Regions from separate parts of the Microbacterium invictum genome, predicted to be linked through region 2. Evidence: predicted binding sites of a transcription regulator. Region 2 holds the regulator's gene; each other region holds the start of a gene.
The links. Region 2 encodes HrcA, which represses chaperone genes, less so after heat shock. Its sites were predicted from a motif close to TTNGCACTCGNNNNNNNCGAGTGCNAA; they were not measured.
Positions count from the first base shown of each region.

Region 1: T9R20_RS04230 (Hsp20/alpha crystallin family protein) is a predicted target of HrcA. The motif match lies at 1,341-1,367, and genes of this name have one in related genera.
Region 3: groES (co-chaperone GroES) is a predicted target of HrcA. The motif match lies at 2,063-2,089, and genes of this name have one in related genera.

Region 1 is NZ_CP139779.1:890,642-896,313, forward strand. It holds gene T9R20_RS04225 (alpha-N-arabinofuranosidase) at 1-1,300, shown strand, start outside; gene T9R20_RS04230 (Hsp20/alpha crystallin family protein) at 1,431-1,904, shown strand; gene T9R20_RS04235 (MarR family winged helix-turn-helix transcriptional regulator) at 1,952-2,395, opposite strand; gene T9R20_RS04240 (DUF2207 domain-containing protein) at 2,444-4,234, shown strand; gene T9R20_RS04245 (TIGR03885 family FMN-dependent LLM class oxidoreductase) at 4,317-5,282, shown strand; gene T9R20_RS04250 (alpha-amylase family protein) at 5,279-5,672, shown strand, end outside.
Region 2 is NZ_CP139779.1:1,872,991-1,878,662, forward strand. It holds gene lepA (translation elongation factor 4) at 1-23, shown strand, start outside; gene T9R20_RS09065 (DUF1990 family protein) at 34-684, shown strand; gene hemW (radical SAM family heme chaperone HemW) at 687-1,898, shown strand; gene hrcA (heat-inducible transcriptional repressor HrcA) at 2,000-3,040, shown strand; gene dnaJ (molecular chaperone DnaJ) at 3,090-4,205, shown strand; gene T9R20_RS09085 (16S rRNA (uracil(1498)-N(3))-methyltransferase) at 4,209-4,937, shown strand; gene T9R20_RS09090 (HIT domain-containing protein) at 4,961-5,308, shown strand; gene T9R20_RS09095 (PhoH family protein) at 5,352-5,672, shown strand, end outside.
Region 3 is NZ_CP139779.1:2,821,621-2,827,292, reverse strand. It holds gene T9R20_RS13595 (Hsp70 family protein) at 1-1,851, opposite strand, end outside; gene groES (co-chaperone GroES) at 2,168-2,476, shown strand; gene rarD (EamA family transporter RarD) at 2,608-3,561, shown strand; gene T9R20_RS13580 (SDR family oxidoreductase) at 3,566-4,315, opposite strand; gene T9R20_RS13575 (ABC transporter substrate-binding protein) at 4,502-5,672, shown strand, end outside.

The DNA.
Region 1 (5,672 bases), 980 kb from region 2:
CTTCGTCTCGGGGTACCGGTGGGAGGACGGTGTGGGTCCGCGCGCGGACCGGCCACGGCGACTTGACCTGGCGTGGCACTCGACCGAGACGAACGAGATCGGCCTCGATGAGTTCGCCTCGTGGACGGCGAAGGTCGACGGCGAGCTGATGTACGCGGTGAACCTCGGGACGAGGGGTGTGCTCGAGGCCCTGGACGTGCTCGAGTACGCCAACCTCCGCTCGGGCACCCGCCTGTCCGATCAGCGCGTCGCCAACGGTCATCCCGAACCCCACGACGTCCGCATGTGGTGCCTCGGCAACGAGATGGACGGCCCGTGGCAGCTCGGCTATAGCACGGCGGAGAACTATGCGCAGCTGGCCGCGACGACAGCGCGCGCGATGCGTCAGTTCGACCCCGACCTCGAACTCGTCGTGTGCGGCAGCTCGGGCGCCGGCATGCCCACCTTCGGCGAGTGGGAGCGCATCGTTCTGGAGCAGACCTACGAGAACGTCGACTACATCTCCTGTCACGCCTACTACGAGCCCGAGGGCGACGATCTCGCCAGCTTCCTCGCCTCGGGCGTCGACATGGACCGCTTCATCGAGGCGGTCGTGGCGACCGCCGACCACGTGAAGGCGCTCAAGCGCAGCGACAAGACGATCGACATCTCCTTCGACGAGTGGAACGTCTGGTACCAGTCCCGCTACAACGACGTCGACAAGATCACGGATGTCGCGGACTGGCCGGTCGCGCCGCGGCTGCTGGAGGACCGCTACTCAGTGCTCGACGCGGTCGTCTTCGGCAGCCTCATGATCTCGCTCCTCCGGCACGCCGACCGGGTGACCTCGGCGAGCCTCGCGCAGCTGGTGAACGTCATCGCGCCGATCATGACCGAGCCCGGCGGGCCCGCATGGCGGCAGACCACCTTTTACCCCTTCTCTCTCACCGCGCAACTCGCACGCGGGGTCGCTCTCGAGCTCAAGCTCGACAGCCCGACCCACGAGACCGCGAAGTTCGGCGCGGTACCGGTCGTCGATGCGGTCGCCACGCACGATCCCGACAGCGATGCCATCACGGTCTTCGCCGTCAACCGCAGCCTCACCGATGCCGTGACGCTCGACATCGATGCGGTGGCACTGGGTCGGGGCATCTCGTCAGCTCGGGCGACGTCGATCTTCGACGAGGACATCCACGCTGCGAACACTCTCGAGCACCCCGATCGGGTGACGCCGAAGAGCAACGCGTCGGTCGAGGTCGCAGACGGATCGATCAGCGTGACGCTGCCGCCCTGTTCGTGGACGGTGCTCACCGCGGAGTGACGCGCGACGGTGCGTTCGCTCAGAGCGAACAGCCGCGGTATTAGCACTCTCTATACCAGAGTGCTAATCTGGACGTACTTGAGCCAAGCTGACTCAAGTTCCGAATTTCGTCCAGTGAAGGAGACCGAACATGGCAACGTACGACCCGTTCCGTGACCTCGACCGTCTGGCGACGAGCTTCTTCGACGTGCGCCGCGGCCCGCGCCGTATGCCGATGGACCTCTACCGCGACGGCGACCACTACGTCCTCACCGCCGACCTCCCGGGAATCGATCCGGGCTCGGTCGATGTCGACGTCGACGGTCAGCTGCTGACCATCCGCGCCGAGCGCACGCTCAGTGCCGGTGAAGGCGTGAAGTGGATCACCCGCGAGCGCGAGGCGGCGAGCTTCGTGCGGCAGCTGAACCTCGGTCAGGGGATCGACACCGACCGCATCTCGGCGAGCTACAGCAACGGGGTGCTGAGCGTCACCATCCCCGTCAGCGAGAAGGCCAAGCCCCGCAAGATCGAGGTCGCGACCGAGGAAGGCGCCCAGGTCCTCCAGGCGCACGAGACGGCCTCCGCGTCGCAGGCCGCCGACCACCCGCAGCCGGTCGAGCAGTAGACGCACCGCCCCGCGGAAGAACTCGCTCGCGGCACCCCCGTCGGGTCTCACCCGGCGGGGGTGCCGGCCGTCCGGAGCTTGGTGGTGAGCTCTCGCAGCTGCGTGAGCTCGTCCTCGGTCAGTGCCGACATCCGGGCCGCGATGTGCGCGGCGTGCACGCGCGCCACCTCGCGGAACGCGCGCGCCCCCGCCTCGGTCGCCCGGACGAGGGAACCGCGCCCGTCATCGGGGTCGGGGCACTTCGTGACGTAGCCCCGCGCGACCATCCGATCCACCAGCCGCGACACAGAGGGCTGACTGACGAGCATAAAGCGCGTGATGTCGCGCAGCCGCGCCGTCATGCCGGGCGCGCGGGTCACCGTCAGCAGCACGTCGTACTCGCCCTGCTGCAGGGGCGCGTCGGTGAAGTCGCGGCCGAGATCGGCGAACAGCTCGTGCTGCGCACGAAAAAGGCTTTCCCACGCCTCGACGGCCAGGCGACGATCGTTCACGGGCCCAGGGTATCCGGTGCCGGCGACGCCGACATCTAGGCTGAGCGCATGCCGCGAACGCGTCGGGCCACCGTCCTCGTGCTGACCGCCCTCCTCGGGATGGTCGGTCTCGCCGGTCTTGTGGTCCCGGCCCCACCCGCCTCGGCGTCGGGCGATGTCGACGACTTCGTCTTCGAGAGCATGGATGCCGAGTTCACCCTCGGACGCGAGGACGACGACACCAGCACGCTCCGCGTCGTCGAGACCTTCGTCGCCGTCTTCCCCGAGAACCAGAACCGGGGCCTTCGTCGCGAGATCCCCGCCGAGTACAACGGCCAGCCGACCTTCCCCGAGCTGGTGTCGGTCACCGACGACGCGGGGAATGCGCGGCCCGCCGAGGTCGAGACCGACGGCGATGTCATGGTGGTCACCTCGCGCGCCGACGACTTCCTCTCCGGCCGACAGATCTTCGTCTTCACCTACACTCTCCGCAACGTCACCGATTCGTTCGCCGACACCAGCGACGAGTTCTACTGGGACGTCAACGGCAACGGCTGGCAGCAGCCCTTCGGCGAGGTGACGGCCACCCTGGTGGTTCCCCCCGAGCTCGCCGACGCGCTGACCGGCGCCGAAGCCTGCTACGTCGGACAGTTCGGCGACGTGGGCACGTGTCCCATCGATGCCGCCGACGCGCCCGCGGGCGCCGTCATCACGGCGGGATCACAGGATCTCGCCCCGGGGGAGACGCTCACGATGGCGGTGGGATTCGAGACCGGCACCTTCGCCCGTTTCGACGGCTCGTACCTGGCATCGGGGTGGGGCTGGGCGCAGGGGGCTGCCGGCATCGCCGGCCTCGGCATGCTCGGGGCGGCGATCGTCGTCCATCGCCGGTCGCTGCGCAACGCCCCGGGTCGGCCGACGATCATCGCGGAGTTCACCCCGCCGCCCGGCATCGACGCCCTGGAGAGCGCGCTGCTGCTGGGCAAGACGGCGAAGGCGATCCCGGCCGAGGTGCTCGAGCAGGCGGTGGTCGGCAGCATCCGGATCCTCGAGGGCGAGAAGCGCTGGTTCGGCGGTGCGAAGCTCCAGGCCGAGCTCATCGACGCCGATCGCGCCGACCGCGATGGACGGATGCTGCTGGAGGGCCTCTTCGACGAGGAGCTCCGTCCCGGCGAGGTCTACGAGTTCGGCGGCAACGACACCCACTTCTCCCGCACGGCGCAGAAGATCCTCGCCGCGGGGCGCGCGGAGCTGAAGAACCGCGGTCTGTACCGCGCGATTCCGGTGCGGGTGCGTGCCTGGCCGATCGCCGGTGCCCTCGTCGTCGGGGTGCTCATCGTCCTGTTCGGCGTGTTCGCGCTGGCGGGCTCGGTCGATCCGCTGGTGCCGATCCTCGGCATCGTGCTCGGCGCGGGCCTGACGGTCGTGACGGTCGCGGTGCTCTCCGCCCGGCCGCTGAGCGCCGAGGGCGCGGAAGTGCGCGACCACCTGCAGGGGTTGAAGGTGTTCATCGAGTGGGCCGAGGCTGACCGCATCCGGATGCTGCAGTCGCCGGCCGGTGCCGAACGCCGGCCGATCGACATCGGAGACCCTCGGGAGATGCTCCATCTCTACGAGCGGCTGCTGCCCTACGCGGTGGTGTTCGGGCAGGAGAAGGAGTGGGCCCAGCACCTCGCGGTCTACTACGGCGACGACACTCCGGGCTGGTACATCGGCACGTCGGGGTTCAATGCCGCGGCCTTCTCGGCGGGGATCGGCAGCCTGTCCGCCACGGCGGCGTCCTCGTCGAGCTCCGGAGGCTCGAGCGGCGGCGGCTCGGCGGGGGGCGGGGGCGGCGGGGGCGGGGGAGGCGGAGTCTGACCCGACGCCGCGTCGGCCTACCCGATCGCGCGGAAAAGCGGAACCCCTCCCGCTTCTCACGCGGGGCGGGCACGGTGGAGTCATGGTCGTCATCGGATTCCACGCCTCGCACGAACAGATCCCGCCGAGCGCATTGCTGCGCGATGTCCAGGGTGCCGAGGCCGCCGGCTTCGACGCCGCGATGTGCTCCGACCATCTGTCGCCGTGGGGTGTCCGGCAGGGCGAGTCGGGGTTCGCCTGGTCGTGGCTGGCCGCCGCCCTGGCGACCACGCGGCTGTCGTTCGGCGTGGTGACCGCCCCCGGGCAGCGATACCACCCGGTCGTCCACGCCCAGGCGATCGCGACGCTCGGTGAGATGTTCCCCGGGCGGTTCTGGGCCGCGCTCGGCAGCGGTGAGGCGATGAACGAGCACGTCACCGGTGACAGGTGGCCGGAGAAGGACGTCCGCAACGCCCGGCTGCTCGAGAGCGCCACGGTCATGCGCCGGCTCCTCGCCGGCGAGGAGGTCAGTCACGACGGACTCATCCGCGTCGACCGGGCGCGGGTGTGGTCGCGGCCCGAGGTACCGCCGCCGTTCCTCGCCGCGGCCGTGAGCACGCAGACCGCCCGATGGGCGGGGTCGTGGGCGGACGGCTTCGCGACGGTCGCCCAGGCGCCCGAGGTGCTCCGCGACGTGATCGACGCGTACCGCGAGGGTGGTGGGACCGGACCCCTGGTGCTGCAGGTGCACGTGAGCTTCGCCGAGACCGACGCCGAGGCCATCGCGCTGGCGAAGGATCAGTGGCCGAACGGACTGGTGTCGCCGCCCGAGGCATGGGACTTCGAGCAGCCCGAGGACTTCGACCGCGCCGTCGGACAACCCGACGAGGGCCAGCTGCGCAACGCGGTGCTGGTCGATCATGATCCGGCGGCGCTCGCCGAGCGCATCGCCGACCTCGTCGACATCGGCTTCGACCGCGTGTACCTCCACCACGTCGGGCGCGACCAGACCGACTTTCTCGCGGCGTCCGAGCGCAGCATCCTCCCTCGTCTGCGGGAGCTCGTATGAGGATCACCGACACCAGCGATCTGTGGTGGAAGAGTGCGGTCGTCTACTGCCTGGACGTCGAGACCTACTTCGACTCCGACGGCGACGGCGTCGGCGACCTGCAGGGCCTCGCCGCGCGCATCGACTACCTCGCGCAGCTCGGCGTCACCTGCCTGTGGCTGATGCCGATCTACCCGAGCCCGGATCTCGACGACGGCTACGACGTGGCCGACTTCTACGGCATCGACCCGCGGCTGGGATCGTTCGGCGACTTCGTCGAGGGGGTGCGCACGGCGCGCGACCGCGGCATGCGCGTGATCGTCGATCTCGTCGTCAACCACACCTCCGACCGCCACCCCTGGTTCCTCGCGGCCAAGCGCAGCAAGGACTCGCCGTTCCGCGACTTCTACA
Region 2 (5,672 bases):
ATGTCGAGGGGAAGCAGAAGTAGGCTGACAGCCATGCGCCGCGGAACCTTCAGGGACGACACGGTCGACTACGCCGCCGTCGGGGCCACCCAGGCCGCCGATCTCATGCACTTCCCGCCGGAGCGGAGCATCCCGGCGGAGGAATCGTGGCGGATCGGCAGTGGCGAGGAGCGTTTCCGCGCCGCCGGCGAGTCGCTGCTGTCGTGGAGCGCGCAGCGCGGAGCCGGCCTGGAGCTGACCGACGTCCGCCCCGCCGCCGGCCCCATGTACGCCGGCGTCAGCTTCGATGAGAACGGCGCACCCATCGCCCCGAGCAAGCTCGAGGTCGAGCAGCGCTACGACTCCGACGGCACCCCGTTCGTCACCGCCGGGGCGACCGTGCACCTCGGCGGGCGCATCGCCGGGATGCGCGCCGACGGGGAGCTCCGGGTGATCTTCGCCGTGGAGGAACCGCGCCGCATCGGCTTCGCCCTCGGCACCGTGCAGGGATCGGTCGTCAGCGGGGAGGAGTCCTTCATGCTGGACTGGCGCGACAACGACGAGGTCTGGTTCACGGTGCGCGCCTTCGACGCGCCGCAGGCGCTGGTCTACCGGCTCTTCCCGGCACTGACGCGGCGCCGGCGACGGGAGCTGTTCACGCGCTACCTGCGTGCCATCTCGCCGCTGTACGCCACCCCCGCCTGAGCGTGGGAGCCGCGCTTCCCCTCGCCGACCCGGCACCCGCCGACGGCGCGCTCCCCGCCGGGACGGTCATCGACCCCACGGTGCCGTTTGGCGCGTACCTCCACATCCCGTTCTGCCGTGTGCGATGCGGGTATTGCGACTTCAACACCTACACCGCCACCGAGTTGCGCGGTGCGCGCCAGGAGGACTACGCCGACACCCTGCTGCGGGAGGTGGCGCTCGCGCGGCGCGTGCTCTCCGAGACGGGCCCGCTGCGTCCGGTCGAGACGGTCTTCTTCGGCGGGGGCACCCCCACGCTCCTTCCCGCCGACGACCTCGTCCGCATGCTGGACGGCGTGCGCGCGGCCTTCCCGGGCGCTGCCGACCTCGAGGTCACCGTCGAGGCCAACCCCGATACCGTCGACGCCGGGGTCGCGCGGCGGCTCGCCGCAGCCGGAGTGACCCGCCTGTCCATCGGCATGCAGTCCGCCGTTCCGCACGTGCTGGCGACACTCGACCGCTCGCATCGCGCGGACGCCGTCGCCACGGCCGTCGCGGCTGCCCGCGAGGCGGGGTTGGGCGTGAGCCTCGACCTGATCTACGGAGCGCCGGGGGAGTCCCTTGCCGACTGGCGCGCATCGCTCGAGACCGCGCTCGCTCAGAACCCCGATCATCTCTCCGCCTACGCCCTCATCGTCGAGGACGGAACGGCGCTTGCCCGTCGCATCCGGCGAGGAGAACTCGCCCTCCCCGACGACGATCTGCAGGCGGAGATGTACGAACTCGCCGACGATCTGCTCACCTCGGCGGGACTGTCCTGGTACGAGGTGTCGAACTGGGCGCGGACCCCCGCCGACCGCTGCCGCCACAACGGCGCCTACTGGCGGGGGAGCGATTGGTGGGGATTCGGACCCGGGGCCCACGGTCACATCGCGGGCACGCGCTTCTGGAACGTCCGCCACCCGGCCGCATACGCCGGCCGACTCGCGGAGGGGCTGTCGCCCGCGGCGGGGCGCGAGGTGCTCTCACCGTCGTCCCGCGTCCTCGAGACGGTGCTCCTCCGCGTCCGCACCCGGGAGGGCCTCGCGGCATCCGCCCTGCCCCCCGGTGCAGATGACCTGCTGCCGGAGCTCGTCGCCGACGGTCTGATCGAGCCGTACACGCGGGACCGCGTGCGGCTCACCCGACGGGGTCGACTCCTGGCCGATCATGTCGTGCGCATCCTGACCGCCTGACATGCCGCGACCCGACCGTCCGGCATCGGGGGTGTTCCGATAGAATTGGCACTCGGATCCCGTGAGTGCCAGGGGAGCGTCGGATCGCCGGAGGGGGTGTCATGGTCAGCGAACGAGGGTTGCAGGTGCTGCGCGCCATCGTGCAGGACTACGTCGACACGCGCGAACCCGTCGGCAGCAAGGCGATCGTGGAACGTCACGCCTTCGGCGTCTCAGCCGCCACCATCCGCAACGACATGGCGCTCCTCGAGGACGAAGAGCTCATCGTGGCCCCGCACACGTCGTCGGGGCGCGTTCCCACCGACAAGGGATACCGCGTGTTCGTCGACCACCTCGCGCAGGTGCGACCGCTCAGCCCCGCGCAGCGGACGGCCATCTCCTCGTTCCTGGAGGGTCCGTCGGATCTCGACGAGGTGTTGACCCGCACGGTGCGCGCGCTGACGGTCCTCACCGGGCACGTGGCGATCGTGCAGTACCCGTCCTTCGCACGGGCCACCGTCTCGCACGTCGAACTCGTCCGACTCGACGCGCAGAAGGTGCTCGTCATCGTCGTCACCGACACCGGCCGGGTCTCGCAGCGACTCGCCTTCCCGGGGGTGGAGATCGACGAGGAGCGGATGCAGCGCATCCGCGGCCGCGTCTCCGACCTCGTCGTCGGGGTGCCGGTGCGGGAGGGCGTCGCCGGCGTGGCGCTGGCCGTGGCGGACGGCGAGACGGCGGGGGACCCCGACGGTCCTGCCCTGCAGGCGATCCTGCGGGTGATCGGGGAGGAACTGGACGACTTCCGCCAGGATCGACTCGTTCTGGCCGGGAGCGCGAACCTCGCCCGCAGCGAAGGCGACTTCCGTGGCAGCATCTACCCGCTGCTGGAAGCCATCGAGGAGCAGGTGACGCTGCTGAAGCTCATGAGCGAGATGGTCGCGGACGATCAGGGCCTGGCCGCGAGTATCGGCCGCGAGAACGAGCCCTTCGGTCTGAGCGAGGCCTCGGTCGTCGCGAGCGAGTACGACGCCACCGGGTCGCGTGCCCGCGTCGGCGTGCTCGGCCCCACCCGGATGGATTACCCGACGAACCTCGCGGCCGTGCGGGCCGTGGCGAGGTACCTCACTCGTCTCCTGGACGAAGACGACATCGCCCGCTGACGACAGCATTCCGCAGACCCCCCGCGCTCGGCGCGGCAGGAAGGTGAAAGTGGCTGACCACTACGAAGTACTCGGTGTGGCGCGTGACGCCAGTTCCGACGACATCAAGCGTGCCTACCGACGGCTGGCGCGAGAGCTGCACCCCGACGTCAACCCGGGGGAGGACGCCGCGGAACGGTTCAAGCTCGTCACGCATGCCTACGACGTGCTGAGCGACCCCGACCAGCGCGCCCGCTACGACATGGGCGGAGACAGCGCGTTCGGCGGGGCTCCCGGCGGATTCGGCGGGTTCAGCGACATCTTCGAGACGTTCTTCGGCGGTGGAGGAGGAGGGGCACGGGGTGCCCGACCGCGCTCGCGTCGGGAACGCGGCCAGGACGCGCTCGTCCGGATCACCCTCGACCTGAAGGACGTCGTCTTCGGTGTGCATCGCGACATCGAGGTCGACACCGCCGTGCTGTGCGAGACCTGCTCGGGGTCGTGCTGCCAGCCGGGCACGTCGCCGGTCACCTGCGACATCTGCCACGGAACGGGGCACGTCCAACGGCAGGTCCGCAGCCTCCTCGGCAACGTCGTCACGTCGCAGCCGTGCTCGGTGTGTCAGGGCTACGGGACGACGATCCCCTATCCCTGCGCCACCTGTCAGGGCCAGGGACGCGTCCGATCGCGCCGGACGGTGTCGATCGACGTTCCGGCCGGGGTCGAGAGCGGCCTGCGGCTGCAGCTGCCCGGGTCGGGTGAGGTGGGCCCCGCCGGCGGCCCGAACGGCGATCTCTACCTCGAGGTGAACATCGCACCCGACCCCGTGTTCTCCCGCGACGGCGACGATCTGCTCGCGACGCTGGAGGTCTCGATGCCGGACGCGATCCTCGGCACGCACACCACCATCGATTCGCTCGACGGTCCGGTCGATCTCGAACTGCGGGCCGGCGTGCAATCGGGTGACGTGCTGACCATCAAGGGGCGCGGGATCACGCCGCTGCGCGGTTCGCAGCGCGGGGATCTCCGGGTGGGTGTGCAGGTGGTGACGCCCACGCGGCTTGACCATCGCGAGCGCGCTCTGATCGAAGAGCTCGCCAAGCGCACCAAGCCCGCGCCGCCGCGGCTGTCGGAGTTCCACCAGGGCCTGTTCGCCAAGCTCCGGGACCGGTTCCGGAACGGCTGAGCGGTGGCGCTGCACTTTCTGACGGCGGAGGCCTCCTCCGCGGCCGTCGGCGACGTCGTGACCCTGACGGGAGCCGAGGCGAAGCACGCCGCGACGGTGCGCCGCGTCCGCGTCGGCGAGACGGTGACGGTCGGCGACGGCGCCGGGGTGTGGGTCGAGGGCGCCTGCGAGTCGGTGTCGCCGTCCGAGGTGGTGGTGCGGGTGGCGGAGCGTACCGAGATCCCCGCACCGGTTCCCCGCGTCATCCTCGTTCAGGCCTTAGCCAAGGGCGACCGCGACGAACTGGCCGTGCAGGCCGCCACCGAGCTCGGGGTGGACGAGATCATCCCCTGGCAGGCGGCGCGGAGCATTTCGCGCTGGGACGCGGCGAAGGCCACCAAGGGCCGCGAACGCTGGCAGACGATCGCGCGGGAGGCCGCCAAGCAGGCCCATCGCGCCTGGGTCCCCGTCGTCTCTGCGCCGATCACCACCGCCGCGATCACCTCCCGCGCCGGCAGTGACCTCGTCGTGGTCCTCGAGCCGACGGCCACCGAGCGGTTGAGCGCCCTCACCCCTGCCGGTCGGGACATCCTGGTCGTCGTCGGCCCCGAGGGAGGCATCGCCCCGGAGGAGCTCGCGAGCCTGGATGGGGCCGGGGCCACCCTGCGGAGGATGGGGGAATCGATCCTGCGCACCTCGACGGCGGGCCCTGCCGCCCTCGCGGTGATCAGCGGCGCCCTCGGTCGCTGGTGACGCCCCGTCGGTAGACTTCCCGTATGAGCGAACCGTCGGTCTTCAGCCGCATCCTCGCCGGCGACATCCCCGGAGAGATCCTCGTCGAGACCGAGAACGTCTTCGCGATCCGCGACATCGCCCCTCAGGCACCGCTGCACCTGCTGGTCATACCGAAGACCGAGCGCTATCGCGACGTCGGAGAGCTCGCTGCGGGCGACCCGGCCCTCCTGAGCGAGATGGTCGCGGTGGCGGGGTCCCTCGCCGCGGAACACGCCGACGGCGACTACCGCCTGGTCTTCAACACCGGCGCGAACGCCGGGCAGACCGTCTTCCACGTGCACGCGCACGTCCTCGCCGGGGGCCTGCAAGAGAAGGAGCTTCGTGCCTGACACCCCACCCGCCGTCGAGCGGATTCTCGCCGACGGCGTCGCCATGGTCCAGCTGCTCGGTCCCCAGGATCGCCTGCTGCGCATGGTCGAGAAGGAGCATCCCGAGGTCGACGTGCACGTGCGCGGCAACGAGATCACCCTCACCGGCGAGGCCGGCGCCGTCGCGGCCGCCCGCGTGCTCGTCGACGAGCTCGTGGAGATGACCCGCTCGGGGCAGAGCCTCGGTCCCGCCGACGTCGCCTCGGCCGACAGGATCCTGCGCAGCGACGGTGGACCCCGCCCGTCCGAGGTGCTGGGCGAACCGCTGCTGTCCACGCGGGGGCGCGTCATCCGCCCGAAGACGCTGGGTCAGAAGTCCTACGTC
Region 3 (5,672 bases), 950 kb from region 2:
CGCCGGCGTGGTCGTGGTCGGGTCCGGCGCCGGCGTGGTCGTGGTCGGGTCCGGAGCCGGGGTGGTCGTGGTCGGGTCCGGCGCCGGGGTGGTCGTGGTCGGGTCCGGAGCCGGGGTGGTCGTGGTCGGGTCCGGTGCCGGCGTGGAGGTCCCCGGCGCCGGGGTGCTGGTTCCCGGCGCGGGGGTGTTCGAACCCGTCCCGCCACCACTCGGCTGCGTCGGCTGCGACGACGACGGCTTCCCCGAGGTCGCCGACTGGCTCGCGGCAGGCTTCGGCTGCTCGGGCGGGCGCACGGCGGCGTTCCGCTCAGCCGCCTGCTTGCGGGCGTTGGTCGCCTTCGGCTTGTTCTCGGTCGAGCTCCGGTCCTGCCTCGCCTGCGGAGCCGCCGGCTCCTGGGCCGCGGCGATCGGGTCGGACGTCTGCAACTCGTCCGCGGCGGCCGGCGACGGCGTGAGTTCCACGTCCACCCACTCGCGCAGGTTCTCGGTGCTGGCGGCGGCGTCGAACGTGCCGGCGCCGAGGCCCCCGGCGCTGGCGAAGACCAGCCCGGTCGCGATGACGAGGGCACCGGCCCCCGCGGCCGCGACGGCGGGCACGCGCTGGTACCAGCGGCGCGCAGCCTTCCGCTCCGCAGGACCCGCCGGGTCGAACACGGCGAGATCGGTCGTGGCGGCAGCCGCGGCATCCGTCGTCGCCAACGCGCCGGCAGCAGCGGCGCCGACCGGGACCAGCGCGAGCGTCGCGACCGACTCATCCGCGGTGACCGGCACGAGGGCGCGGGCGGCGCCGAGGGCGATGGAGGACTTCGGGTCGGCGTCGATCGCGATCGGCCGGTCGAGTCGCTCGGACAGGCGCTCGGCCACGAGCGGGATGCGCGACGAGCCGCCGATGAGGAGGATGCTCTCGAGCGCGTCGGGCTCGAGCCCCGCCGAGTCCAGTCCGTCTTCGAGGGTGTCGATCGTGCGCTCGATCGAGCCGTCGATCATCTCCTCGAACTCCTGGCGCGTCAGCCGCACGCTCGTCGCTCCTGAGGGGAGCAGCACGGGCACGGTGACGTCGGAGTCGAACGACAGCGCTTCTTTGGCCTCGACGCACTCCCGGCGCAGCTGCGCCAGCGCGAGACGGATGTCGGGGTCGGTGTCGTCGAGGTCGGTCTCGGCGACACCCGAGGAGCGCAGCACGTGACGGAACACGGCGTCGTCGAAGTCGGCGCCGCCGAGATTGTCGATGCCGACGGGGATTCCGACCGGGGCGAACGAGCCGTCGGCGCTCTTGCGCAGGACGACGGAGTCGAAGGTGCCGCCGCCGAGGTCGTAGACGGCGAGCGCCTGACCGGGCTCCATCGTGCGGCCCGACTCGTAGTGACGGGCGGCCGCCTCGGGCTCGGTGATGAGGTGGACGTCCTTGACGCCGAGCTTGTCGAGCGCCGAGAGGATCAGGCCGATGCGGTGCGGGCCCCACGCGGTGGGGTGGGTGAGCATCACCGCGGCGGGGCGGGAGCCCTCGCGCTCGACGACCGCGTCGACGACCGCCGACACCGTGTGCGCCCAGAGCTTCTCGGCCGGGATCGACCGTCCGCCGGCGACCACCGGCACATCGTCGCCGATGCTGCGTTTGAACTCGCGCACGAGCCGGTCGGGCTGCGTGATGCCGCGCCGCTCGGCGGCGTCGCCGATCAGCAGTTCGCCGTCATCGGCGACGAACACCACCGTGGCGGCGCTGTCGTTGCGGCGACCGAGCGGGAACGGTGCCGCGACGATGCTGCCGTCCGGCGCGGTACGCGCCGTTGCCGCAGCGATCCGCGTCGTTCCGACGTCGATCCCCAGAAAATACGTAGCCCCAGTAGCCAAGTTCTCATCTCCCCCAACAGAGTCGATCCCGGAACCTCCCCAGGTTCCAGCCCCAATCCGACTCATCAGCCGCGTTACTCCGCATCGAGTGGTCTCGACATCGAGAGCGGCGTCCTACTTCGGATGATACACACCACGCTGGACCATTAGTAGGGCAGTCGGGCGACCGTTTCCCCGATCGTCAGGAACTGCTACTGTTCGCGGTCCGAATCTGGCACTCACGTTGCATGAGTGCCAGCGATTTGCCTACACTGGATTAGCACTCTCAAGGTGTGGGTGCTAACCAGTCTTCATCTCAAGAAAGAAGAGGTAGACCGTGACGGTTTCCACTCAGGTTTCCATCAAGCCGCTCGAGGACCGCATCGTCATCAAGCAGGTCGAGGCCGAGCAGACCACCTCGAGCGGTCTGGTCATCCCCGACACCGCCAAGGAGAAGCCCCAGGAGGGCGAGGTCGTGGCCGTCGGCCCCGGTCGCATCGACGACAACGGCAACCGCGTCCCGCTCGACGTCGCCGTCGGCGACCGCGTGATCTACTCCAAGTACGGCGGCACCGAGGTCAAGTTCGGCGCGGACGAGTTCCTCGTCCTCTCCGCTCGCGACGTGCTGGCGGTCGTCGTCCGCTGAGTTCGCTCCAGCGACACCGCTCCACGGGGGTCGGATGCTCAGGCATCCGGCCCCCGTTTCGCGCGCCGGGCAAGCCACAGATCTCCGATCGGCCCGGCGAACATCCTCCGCCTCGCGCGTAGGCTGAGCCGGTGACGCGCGAGACGACCGAGAGAAGCACCACCACCTCGGATCCGACGCGCGAGCGCACCCTCGGCGCGGTGTACGCCCTCGCCGCCTACCTCATCTGGGGCTTTCTGCCTCTCTACTTCCTGCTGCTCGAGCCGACGGGCGCCTTCGAGGTCGTCGCCTGGCGCATCCTGCTGTCGCTGGTCTTCTGCGTCCTGCTTCTCGCGATCACGCGGGGCTGGGGCAAGTTCCTCGTCATCCTCCGCACCCGGCGGCTGCTGCTGTGGACGGCGGTCGCCGGCATCCTCATCTACATCAACTGGCAGGTCTTCCTCATCGCCGCCCTCACCGGCCACGTGATCGAGACGAGCCTCGGCTACTTCATCAACCCCATCGTCACAGTGCTGCTCGGCGTCGTCGTGCTGCGCGAGCGCCTGCGCATCACCCAGTGGGTCGCCCTCGCGATCGCGGCCGTCGCGTGCATCGTGATCGCCGTGGGCTACGGCGCCTTCCCCTGGATCGCGCTGTCGCTGGCGTTCTCGTTCGGGCTCTACGGGCTGGTGAAGAAGCAGATCGGCCCCGCGGTCGACGCCGTGAGCGGTCTGACGCTCGAGACCCTGTGGCTCACCCCTGTCGCGATCGCCGTTCTCGTGAGCGTCGGCCTCACCTCGGGCATCACGTGGGGAACGGCGGGCGTGGGGCACGCGGTGCTGCTCTTGATGGCGGGTGTCGTGACCGCCACACCGCTCCTCTTCTTCGCCGCCGGTGCCCGGCGCGTGCCGCTCAGCCTCATCGGACTGCTGCAGTTCCTGGCGCCGATCCTGCAGTTCCTCACCGGTGCGTTCCTGCTGGGGGAGCCGATGCCGCTCGAGCGGTGGATCGGGTTCAGCCTGGTCTGGATCGCCCTCGTCGTGCTGACGGTCGATTCGATCCGTCACGCCCGCCGCGGGGTGTCGGATGTCGGCGCCGTGACCTGAGCTCTCAGCCGAGCCAGTCGGCCAGTCGGGTGGGGGCGAGCCAGGCGCCCTCGGCGGGGAGCAGCTCGCTCCGGTCGATCAGCGCGCCGAAGTACTGGGCTTCGGGATCGGCCAGGACGGGTCGCGCGTCCCCTGTCGCGGCGAGGCACCGCGAGACGAAGTCCGCCAGCGTCATCACCTCCGGGCCGGCGATCTCGGCGGCGTCGCGGGTCGGCGACTGATCCACCAGACCCGCGAGCACCGCGGCGACGTCGTCACCCGCGATCGGCTGCACGTCCGCGTCGGCGACGCGCGCGGCATCCGTTCCGCCCGCGCGCGCCTGCGCGCCGATCTGCGCTCCGAACTCGAAGAACTGCGTCGCCCGCACGACCGAGAACGGCGCACTCTCTTCGCGGAGGATGGCCTCGCCGTGCGCCTTCGCCCGATAGAACGGGATCGGCTGCGGAACGCGCTCGGTGCCGACCGCCGACAGAGCGACATGATGGATGACGCCCGCCCGCGCCTCCGCGGCGACGAGAGTGCGCGTCGCCAGGTCGAAGTGCCGCCAGACCGCGTCAGGGTCGTAGGTGCGCGGTTTGGACACATCGATGACGACGGATGAGCCGGCGAGGGCGGCGTCCAGCCCCGCTCCCGTGACGAGGTCGACGCCTGTGGAAGGGGATGCGGCGCGGACGTCGTGCCCGGCGGTGCGCAGCCGCGCGACGACCTTGCGTCCGATAAGCCCGGTGCCGCCGATGACCGTGATGCGTGCCACGGGTGTCATCCTGCACCCTGATACGCGTTCCGCGCTTGCTTCTTGCACTGTGCGGCCAGGAGCGCTCTCAAGCGTTACAGATCGTTAACGAACGGCAACATTGTCGAGACGGGATCGCGATTAGGTTTGTCCCACTGGAAGCGGCTTTCCCGAGCCGTTTCGCACCCTTACACAGCAAGGAGCAACATGAGCGTCTTCACTCGCTCGCGCAAGCGCACCATCCTCGGTGCCGTCGCGCTCGCAGGCGCCAGCGCCCTCGTCCTCGCCGGATGTTCCGGCGGCGGCGGAGACACCGGCGGCGACAGCAGCGCCGAGCCCTCGGCCGCGGCACCCGGCGAGGAACTCGCCCTGAAGATCGGTACCGCGCTGCCGCAGACCGGTAACCTCGCCTTCCTCGGCCCGCCGGAAGAAGCCGGTGTCGGCTACGCCGCATCGCAGATCAACGAGGTCTCGGACGAGACCGGGCTCTCGATCGACGTCGTCTACGGCGACTCTGGCGACACCGACAACAAGGCCTATGAGACCGAGATCCCGCGTCTGCTCGGTGAAGACGTCGCGGCCATCATCGGTGCGGCCTCGTCGGGCACCTCGCTGCAGTTCATCGACCAGGTCGTGGGCGCAGGCGTCATCCAGTTCTCGCCGGCCAACACCTCCGACGCATTCACGTCGTACGACGACAACGGTCTGTACTTCCGCACCGCTCCGTCGGACGTGCTCCAGGGCGAGGTGCTCGGCAACCTCATCGCCGAGGACGGCAACCAGACGCTCGGCATGATCGTCCTGAACGACTCGTACGGCACCGGCCTCGCCGGCTACGTCACCGAGGCGTTCGAGGCGGCCGGCGGCGAGGTCGTGGCGGCACCGACGTACAACACCGGTGACACGAACTTCGACGCGCAGATCTCCGAGGTGCTCGCCGCCGACCCCGACGCGATCGCCCTGATCACGTTCGAAGAGGTCACGACGATCCTCCCGGGCCTGCTGGGCTCGTTCCCCGCCGACAAGCTGTACTTCGTCGACGGCAACCTGTCGGACTTCAGCGACGACGGCCTCGAGCCCGGTGCGCTGACCGGCGCGAAGGGCACCCTGCCGGGTCTCTCGATCGACTCGATCGGTGACTTCACCGCCTCGCTCGACGAGTGGGTCGCGGCCGAGGGCCTTCCCGAGCTGACCGAGTACAGCTACGCCGCCGAGTCGTTCGACGCGGTCGTGCTGCTGGCGCTCGCGTCGCTCGCGGCGGGTTCGACCGACTCCGCAGCGATCGCCGAGAACCTCATCACGGTCTCGGGTGGCGACGGTGATGGCGAGAAGTGCACCAGCTACGCGGAGTGCGCCGACATCATCCTCGGTGGCGGCA